Regions from separate parts of the Pseudomonas sp. XK-1 genome, predicted to be linked through region 1. Evidence: predicted binding sites of a transcription regulator. Region 1 holds the regulator's gene; the other holds the start of a gene.

Region 1 (4,665 bases):
CAAGGCGCTGATCGGTGCGTTGCAACCGGGCAGGCGACAGTGCGGAATGGCGATGCCATTGCCGAAACCGGTCGAGCCGAGTTTTTCGCGGGCGATCAGGCTTTCGAAGATGTCTTGGCCGTCCAGGTCAGGCAGCTCGCGCGCCACCAGGTTGGCAATCTGTTCGAGAACACGTTTTTTGCTGCCGCCCGGCACGTTCACCAGGGAACGGCCGGGGGTCAGGATAGTTTCAAGTCGGATCATAGGAGATAGACGAGGTCAGCGGGCCAGTGCGCCCTGTTGACGGTCGAGCTGTTTTTCCTTGTGCTTGATGAGTTGGCGATCGAGTTTGTCGGTGAGTAAATCGATTGCTGCATACATGTCTTCGTGTACCGCATTGGCGACAACCTCGCCGCCGGCAATGTGCAGGGTCGCTTCGATTTTCTGCTTGAGCTTCTCGACCTCCATGATGACTTGCACATTGGTGATTTTGTCGAAGTGGCGCTCCAATCGACCGAGTTTTTCCTCGATGTAGGCGCGCATGGCGTCGGTCACATCCAGCTGGTGTCCACTGATGTTGACTTGCATACCGCATTCTCCTTGTTGCCGTGTGTAAGAGGCAGGCAATAGGCCTGCCGCCGGAACACTGTGGCGTGGAAGACCCTGGCAGAACGAGTCTGGCACTGTCGCCGCCCGCGCATTGGCAGCGAAGTTGCTTGCGCGAAAAGGCGAGGCCGGGTGTTGTTGCGTGCAGTGTGAACCGTCTTCCTTCTTGTACCGCCTAGATCAATCGCTTGCGCTCGCTGGATGGCGCTATCCCGAGGGATTCACGGTACTTTGCGACTGTACGGCGGGCTACTTGAATGCCCTGTGCTTCCAGTAAACCAGCGATCTTGCTGTCACTCAACGGCTTTTTTGCATTTTCCGCGGCGACCAGTTTTTTGATGATGGCGCGGATCGCGGTGGACGAGCATTCGCCGCCCTCGGAGGTGCTGACGTGGCTGGAGAAGAAGTATTTCAGTTCGTAAATGCCACGCGGGGTGTGCATGAATTTCTGCGTGGTGACCCGCGAGATGGTTGACTCGTGCATGCCCACCGCCTCGGCGATATCGTGCAATACGAGAGGTTTCATCGCCTCGTCACCGTAGTCGAGGAAGCCGCGCTGGTGTTCGACGATCTGCGTGGCGACCTTCATTAGGGTTTCGTTGCGGCTTTGCAGGCTCTTGATAAACCAGCGCGCTTCCTGCAGCTGGTTGCGCATAAAGGTGTTGTCGGCGCTGGAGTCGGCGCGCTTCACAAAACCGGCGTACTGCGCGTTGACCCGCAGGCGCGGCATGGCTTCCTGGTTCAGCTCCACCAGCCAGCGCTCGTTGTGCTTGCGTACGATCACGTCGGGCACCACGTATTCCGGCTCGCTCGATTCGATCTGCGAGCCGGGGCGCGGGTTGAGGCTCTGGATCAGCTCGATAACCTGGCGCAGCTCGTCTTCCTTGAGCTTCATGCGGCGCATCAGCTGGCTGTAGTCGCGGCTGCCGAGCAGGTCGAGGTAGTCGTTGGCCAGGCGCTGGGCCTCGCTCAGCCAGGGGGTTTTGGCGGGCAGCTGGCGCAGTTGCAGGAGCAGGCATTCGCCGAGGTTGCGCGCGGCAATGCCAGCGGGCTCGAACTGCTGGATGCGGTGCAGCACGGCCTCGACTTCGTCCAGTTCGATATCCAGTTCCGGGTCGAAGGCTTCAACCACTTCTTCCAGGGTTTCTTCCAGATAGCCCTGCTCGTTGATGCAGTCGATCAGGGTGACCGCGATCAGGCGATCCTTATCGGACATGGGCGAAAGGTTGAGTTGCCAGAGCATATGGCTCTGCAGGCTCTCGCCGCTGGACGTGCGGGTGGTGAAGTCCCACTCGTCATCGTCGTTGCTGCTGCTCGGCAGGCTGCTGGCGCTGGTCTGGTAGATGTCTTCCCAGGCGGTGTCGACCGGCAGTTCATTGGGAATGCGCTCGCCCCAGTCGCCTTCTTCCAGGTTGTCCACGGTCTGCGTGGTTTCCTGGTAGTTGGGCTCCTGGAAGCTGGACTCTTGCTGTTCGCTGGAAGTGGCGCTTTCTGCGCCATCGGCCATGGGGTCCGAGTTGTCGAAATCTTCGCCGTCTTCCTGGCGTTCGAGCATCGGATTGGATTCCAGTGCCTCCTGGATCTCTTGTTGCAGATCCAGGGTCGACAGTTGGAGTAGGCGAATGGCCTGTTGCAGCTGCGGTGTCATCGTCAGCTGCTGGCCCATCTTCAGGACTAGCGATGGTTTCATTGCAGACCTTATTTACCGGCGTCTGTGCGCAATCCACTACAGGGCGCGGAAGCGCCACAAGGAAGCAAATTATATGCCTGACTCTAAGGGGTTTGCCTAGGGGTGGTGCTTGTTTGCGTGAGAAAAGCCCCTGTTACAGGCGGAACTCATGCCCCAGGTACACCTCTTTGACCGTCTGGTTGGCCAGGATGGCGGCGGAGTCGCCTTCGGCGATCAGTTGGCCGTCACTGACAATGTAGGCGGTTTCGCAGATGTCCAGGGTCTCGCGCACGTTGTGATCGGTGATCAGCACGCCAATGCCCTTGGCCTTGAGGTGGTAGATGATCTGTTTGATATCGCCGACCGAGATCGGGTCAACCCCGGCAAAGGGTTCGTCGAGCAGGATGAACTTGGGCGAGGTCGCCAGGGCGCGGGCAATTTCTACGCGCCGGCGTTCGCCGCCGGACAGGCTCATGCCGAGGTTGTCACGAATATGGCTGATATGGAATTCCTGCAGCAGGCTTTCCAGCTCCTTGCGCCGCTCGCTGCGGTCCAGGTCCTTGCGGGTTTCCAGAATGGCCATGATGTTGTCGGCCACGCTGAGCTTGCGGAAGATCGAGGCTTCCTGCGGCAGGTAGCCGATGCCGGCACGGGCGCGGCCGTGCATCGGTTGGTGGCTGACATCGAGGTCGTCGATCAGGATGCGACCCTGGTCGGCCTGGACCAGGCCAACGATCATGTAGAAGCAGGTGGTCTTGCCCGCGCCATTGGGGCCAAGCAGGCCGACGATCTGCCCGCTGTCGATGCTCAGGCTGACGTCGCGCACGACTTGGCGGCCTTTGTAGCTCTTGGCCAGGTGCTGGGCTTTCAATGTGGCCATGGTTACTGCGCCTGCTGGTCGGCTGGTTTGTTCTTGGGCTGGATCACCATGTCGATGCGCGGTCGCGGCACGCTGACATTGCTGCCTGTAGCACGGCCGGCGTTGACGATCTGGCGCTGGGTGTCATAGACGATCTTCTCGCCTTCGAAGGTGTTGCCTTCCTGGATCACCTTGGCCTGGTCGATCAGCACGATGCGCTCGTTGGCGGCGAAGTACTGGATGGTCAGGCCGTAGGCCTTGACGATCTGCTTGTCGGTGGCCGGCAGCTGCTCGTAATAAGCCGGCTTGCCGACGGCGGTAAACACGTCGATATCGCCCGCCGGGGTCTGGGTGATGGTCACGGTGTCGCCCGTGATCTTCAGCGTGCCCTGGGTGATAACCACGGTGCCGCGGTACACGGCCACACCTTGCTTGTCGTCAAGTTCGGCGCTGTCGGCCTGAATCCGGATCGGTTGTTCGCGATCCGATGGCAGGGCCCAGGCGCTGATGCTTCCGAGCGCGGCGCTGAGACCGAAAAGAAGGGGGAGGGTTTTAACGAGCCTCATGCTGACCTCTTACATTGGACAGCAGGAGCATCCTGCCGTCATTCAAGTACGCTTTCATTCCTTGTGCCGTGGTCACCCCATTGGCGGCGTCGATTCTAACGGCTTGCTCGGTCTGCGCATATTCCTTCTCGGGGAATACGGTCAGGCGGCTGGTGGTGAGAATGGTCGGGCGGCCCTTGGCGTCGGTGCGGGCGATGCGCACCTTGTCGATCAGCTCGACTTCCTTGCCGGCGGGGGCGACTTCGCCGCGCTCGCTGCTGATGTTCCATGGTAGCTCTTCGCCGCGGTACAGCTGCATGTTCGGGTTGTCGAGCAGGGTGATGTCGGTACTCTGGATATGCTCGGTCTTATCCGCGGTGACCTCGTAATGCAGCGAGCCGTCGGGCATGTACTGCACGGTGGTGATATTGGTCGCGTAGAAATCGATGGTGTTCTGCGCGGTGCCCGGTTTGTCCCCGTCGGAGAAGCTTGCGGGGTTGATATTCCAGTAGCCGAGCGCCGCCAGCAGCGCGGCGGCGCAGGCGAGCAGGGCAATGTTGAGCAGTTTACGCGACATGGTGGGCTCTATAGGTAGGCGGCTTGGGCGGCTTCGAGGCTGCCCTGGGCGCGCATGATCAGTTCGCAGAACTCGCGGGCGGCACCTTCGCCGCCCCGGGCCTGGGTTACGCCATGGGCATGCTGGCGGACGAAGGCGTCGGCGCTGGCCACCGCCATGCCCAGGCCGACCCGGCGGATCACCGGCAGGTCTGGCAGGTCGTCGCCCAGGTAGGCCACCTGTTCATAGCTCAGGCCGAGTTCGCCGAGCAGCTCGTCGAGTACCACCAGCTTGTCTTCGCGGCCCTGGTACAGATGCTGGATGCCCAGATTCTGCGCGCGGCGCTCGACCACCGGGGTCTTGCGCCCGCTGATGATGGCGGTGCGCACGCCGGAGTTGATCAGCATCTTGATGCCGTGGCCGTCGAGGGTGTTGAAGGTCTTGAATTCGC
Region 2 (4,665 bases), on a different contig from region 1:
CGCTGCGGTCACCGCGGCCCGCGTGTAATTGCACAGACGTAGGGTGGATGACGCCTTTTTCGTCCACCATGGAACAACGGTGGATCGGTAAAGCGCGATCCACCCTACGCTCAACCTTTGGAGCGTTAAGGCAAAGGCGGGGCTGACTGGCAGCGCTTATTGCACTGGTCAGGAAAGGCGGGAGAAGTCGGCAGCGGCTCTCCTTTGCTGCCTCACCAGCCTCGCCTTTGCCTCAGCGCTTCCTCAGCAACAACCCCAGGAACATCAAAATGGCCCTGCAACTGACTTTCGGCGAAGCCAGCGCGATCGGCCCCAGGGCCGAGAACCAGGACGCCATCCGCGTGGTGACCCCGGCCCCAGCCCTGGCCGCCAGCAAGGGCTATCTGTTCGCCCTGGCCGATGGTGTCAGCCAGTGCGCCGACGGTGGCCTGGCCGCCCGCGCCACCTTGCAGGCCCTGGCCCTGGACTATTACTCCACCCCGGAAACCTGGGCCGTGACCCAGTCCCTGGATCGCCTGCTGGTGGCCCATAACCGCTGGCTGCAAGCCAATGGCAGCGGCCAGCCGTTGCTCACCACCCTCACTGCCCTGGTCCTGCGCGGCCGCCGCTTTACCCTGGCGCATGTCGGCGATTGCCGCGCCTATCGCTGGCAGCAGGGCCTGCTCGAACGCATCAGCGAAGACCACGTGTGGGAACAGCCGGGCATGCAGCATGTGCTCAAGCGCGCCATGGGCCTGGATCAGCACCTGGTGGTGGACTACCTGGACGGCGAATTGCGCGAGGGTGAGTGCTTCGTGCTGGTCAGCGACGGGGTCTGGGCCACCCTGGGCGACAATGCCATCCAGCAGATCCTCCACGACGAAGAAGATCTCGCGGCGGCCAGCCGCGCCCTGGTCAACGCCGCCCATCTGGCCGGCAGCCAGGACAATGCCAGCGCCCTGCTGCTGAGGGTCGAGGCCCTGCCGGAAAGCGATCTGGCCGATACCCTGGCGCAGCTGGAGCACTGGCCCCTGCCGCCGCGCCTGCGTGAGGGCCATGATTTCGAGGGCTGGCAGGTCGAACGGCTGCTCGCCGAGTCGCGTCAGTCGATGATTTACCGGGTGCGCGATGCCCAGGCGCGGCGCTGGCTGCTCAAGACCCTGCCGCCCAGCCGCGCCGATGAAGCCCAGGCCGGCCCCGCACTGCTGCTCGAGGAATGGTTTCTACGCCGGGTCGCGGGGCGCTTCTTCGCCGATGTGCACCCGCTGCCGCAACGTCAGCACCTCTATTACGTGCAGCGCGAATACAGCGGCCAGACCCTGGCCGAACATCTGCGCCTGAATGGCCCGCTGGGCCTGCCGGAGTGGCTGGACATCGCCCCCCGGCTGATCAAGGCCCTGGGCATGCTGCACCGGCGCAATATCCTCCACCGCGATATCAAGCCAGAAAACCTGCTGTGGGGCGATGATGGCGAATTGCGCGTGCTGGATTTCGGCCTGGCCTACTGTCCGGGCCTGTCCCGCGACGAAGCCCATGAGCTGCCCGGCACCCCCAGCTATATCGCCCCCGAAGCCTTCGCCGGCACCGCGCCCACGGCTCAGCAGGATCTCTACAGTGCCGGCGTGACCCTCTATCACCTGCTGACCGGCCACTATCCCTATGGCGAGATCGAAGCGTTTCAGCATCCGCGCTTTGGCCAGCCGACCCCGGCCAGCCGCTATCGCCCGGACCTGCCAGGCTGGATCGACGAGAGCCTCAATCGCGCCCTGACCGCCGAGCCCAAGGCGCGCTATGAAACCGCCGAGGAATGGCTGCTGGCCCTGGAACAGGGCGAACGCAAATCCCTCAGCAGCAGGCCGCGGCCGCTGCTCGAACGCGAGCCCCTGCTGGTCTGGCGCAGTGTCGCGCTATTTTCCCTGACGCTGAACCTGGCACTGCTGTTTCTGTTGCTCTGACAAAGCGCACCAATACAGCGCAAGACGCCTTCAAGTAGTGCAGCAACCGCGCCGAACAGAACCTGCAAGTGGCTGAAAAGCCATGAAAAACGCCACATAGAAAAGTTGGCACAAGCCCTGCATTGGATTACGCAGAATTAATAAAGCGCAGCCTTCAACGTTGAGGGCTGTACTTCCCGAGAGAACGGGACTTGGACAAAGGCGTCCTCGCTAGGTGACTAGCGGGACGCCTTTTTTGTTTTCTGGCCTGCCATACCTGGTGGCCCCCTTAGAGCCGTCGCGGAGCGACGCTAAAAATGCTCCCGACAATTTTTCCGTGATTTTTGATTCAGGAGATGGCCGGCATGAAAAAACTCAAGCTGGTGATGATTGGCAACGGCATGGCCGGTGTCCGCACCCTCGAAGAGCTGATCAAGCTCGCCCCCGACCTCTACGACATTACGGTGTTCGGTGCCGAGCCGCACCCCAACTACAACCGCATCCTGCTCTCGCCGGTGCTGGCCGGCGAGCAGACCTTCGAGGAAATCGTGCTCAACGACCTCAACTGGTATGCGGACAACGGCATCAAGCTGCTGCTCGGGCGCAAGGTGGTGAAGATCGACCGCAAGGCCCGCCTGGTCGTGGCCGATGACGGTAGCGAGGCCGAGTACGATCGCCTGCTTATCGCCACCGGCTCCAACCCCTTTATCCTGCCGATCCCGGGCAAGGACCTGGCCGGGGTGATCGGCTATCGCGACATCGCCGACACTCAGATGATGATGGAAACCGCCAAGACCCATAAGCACGCGGTGGTTATCGGCGGCGGCCTGCTCGGCCTGGAAGCGGCCAACGGCCTCAAGCTGCGCGGCATGGACGTGACCGTGGTGCACCTGGGCGACTGGCTGCTGGAGCGTCAGCTCGACAGCACCGCCGGCCGCCTGCTGCAGCAATCCCTGGAAGACCGCGGGCTGAAGTTCCTCCTGCCCAAGCTCACCGCTGAACTGCTGGACAACGGCGAAGGCCGGGTCTGCGCGGTGAAATTCAAGGACGGCGACGTGATCCCCGCCGACCTGGTGGTGATGGCCGCAGGTATCCGCCCCAACAGCGACCTGGCGGAACAATCCGGGATCGCCTGCAACCGCGGCATCCTGGTCAACGACACCATGCAGACCTTCGACCCGCGGGTTTACGCCATCGGCGAATGCGCCAGCCACCGCGGCATCGCCTACGGCCTGGTCGCGCCACTGTTTGAACAGGCCAAGGTCTGCGCCAACCACCTGGCCCAGCTCGGTTTCGCCCGCTACCAGGGCTCGGTGACCTCGACCAAGCTCAAGGTCACCGGTATCGACCTGTTCTCCGCCGGCGAATTCATGGGCGCAGAAGGCACCGAGACCATCACCCTCTCCGACCCCATCGGCGGCGTGTACAAGAAGCTGGTGATCAAGGACGATGTGCTGGTCGGTGCCTGCCTGTATGGCGACACCGCCGACGGCGGCTGGTACTTCCGCCAGATCCGCGAGAACCACAACGTCAGCGAGATTCGCGATCACCTGATGTTCGGCGAAAACGCCATCGGCGACGCCGGCCACCAGGGCCAGAGCAGCACCGCCAATATGCCCGACGACATGGAAGTGTGCGGCTGTAACGGCATCTGCAAGGGCACCATCGTCAAGGCCATTCAGGAAAATGGCCTGTTCAGCGTCGATGAGGTCAAGAAGCACACCAAAGCCGCCAGCTCCTGCGGCTCTTGCGCCGGTCTGGTCGAGCAGATTCTGATCAACACCGTGGGCGGCGCGGCGGACGTCAAGCCGAAGAGCGAAAAAGCCATCTGCGGCTGCAGTGATCTCAACCACGGGCAGATCCGCAAGGCCATCCGCGACGAGCACCTGACCAGCATTCCGGCGGCCATGGCCTTCCTCAACTGGAGCACGCCGAACGGGTGCGCCACCTGCCGCCCGGCGCTGAACTACTACCTGATTTCCACCTGGCCGGGCGAGGCCAAGGACGACCCCCAGTCGCGCTTTATCAACGAACGCGCCCACGCCAATATCCAGAAAGACGGCACCTACTCGGTGATTCCGCGGATGTGGGGCGGCGTGACCAATGCCTCGGAGCTGCGCCGCATCGCCGACGTGGCCGACAAGTACAACGTGCCCATGGTCAAGGTCACCGGCGGTCAGCGTATCGACCTGCTGGGAATCAAGAAGGACGACCTGCCCGGCGTGTGGAAGGATCTCGACATGCCGTCCGGCCACGCCTACGGCAAATCCATCCGTACCGTGAAGACCTGCGTCGGCAGCGAGTTCTGCCGCTTCGGCACGCAGAACAGCACGCAGATGGGCATCGACCTGGAACACGCGCTGTTCAATATGTGGTCGCCGCACAAGGTCAAGCTGGCGGTCTCCGGTTGCCCGCGCAACTGCGCCGAATCCGGGATCAAGGACGTTGGCATTATCGGCGTCGACTCCGGCTGGGAGCTGTATATCGGGGGCAACGGCGGGATCAAGACGGAAGCCGGCGAGTTCTTCGTCAAGCTCAAGACTGCCGAAGAAGTCATGGAGTACAGCCTGGCCTTCCTCCAGCTCTACCGCGAGGAAGCCTTCTACCTCGAGCGCACCGTGCATTACATGCAGCGCGTGGGCATGGAGCACATCAAGCAAGGCGTGCTGGAAGATGCCGAGCGGCGCAAGGCCCTGCATGAGCGCCTGCTGTTCTCCCTGTCGTTCGAGCAGGACCCGTGGAAGGAACAACT

Evidence for each region. The regulator sigma-54, encoded in region 1, starts transcription at its own class of promoters, with help from an activator protein. The targets are predictions, from matches to a motif close to ANTGGCATNNANNTTGCTNT.
Region 2: the regulator sigma-54 is predicted to act here: its motif matches at 2,039-2,058, upstream of nirB (nitrite reductase large subunit NirB).

What each region holds. Positions count from the first base shown of each region.
Region 1 covers NZ_JBBPES010000001.1:751,250-755,914, forward strand. The annotation lists gene ptsN (PTS IIA-like nitrogen regulatory protein PtsN) at 1-243, opposite strand, end outside; gene hpf (ribosome hibernation-promoting factor, HPF/YfiA family) at 259-567, opposite strand; gene WMW70_RS03315 (RNA polymerase factor sigma-54) at 761-2,275, opposite strand; gene lptB (LPS export ABC transporter ATP-binding protein) at 2,409-3,134, opposite strand; gene lptA (lipopolysaccharide transport periplasmic protein LptA) at 3,137-3,679, opposite strand; gene lptC (LPS export ABC transporter periplasmic protein LptC) at 3,666-4,235, opposite strand; gene WMW70_RS03335 (KdsC family phosphatase) at 4,244-4,665, opposite strand, start outside.
Region 2 covers NZ_JBBPES010000003.1:279,517-284,181, forward strand. The annotation lists gene WMW70_RS09665 (nitrate/nitrite transporter) at 1-28, shown strand, start outside; gene WMW70_RS09670 (bifunctional protein-serine/threonine kinase/phosphatase) at 270-1,934, shown strand; gene nirB (nitrite reductase large subunit NirB) at 2,279-4,665, shown strand, end outside.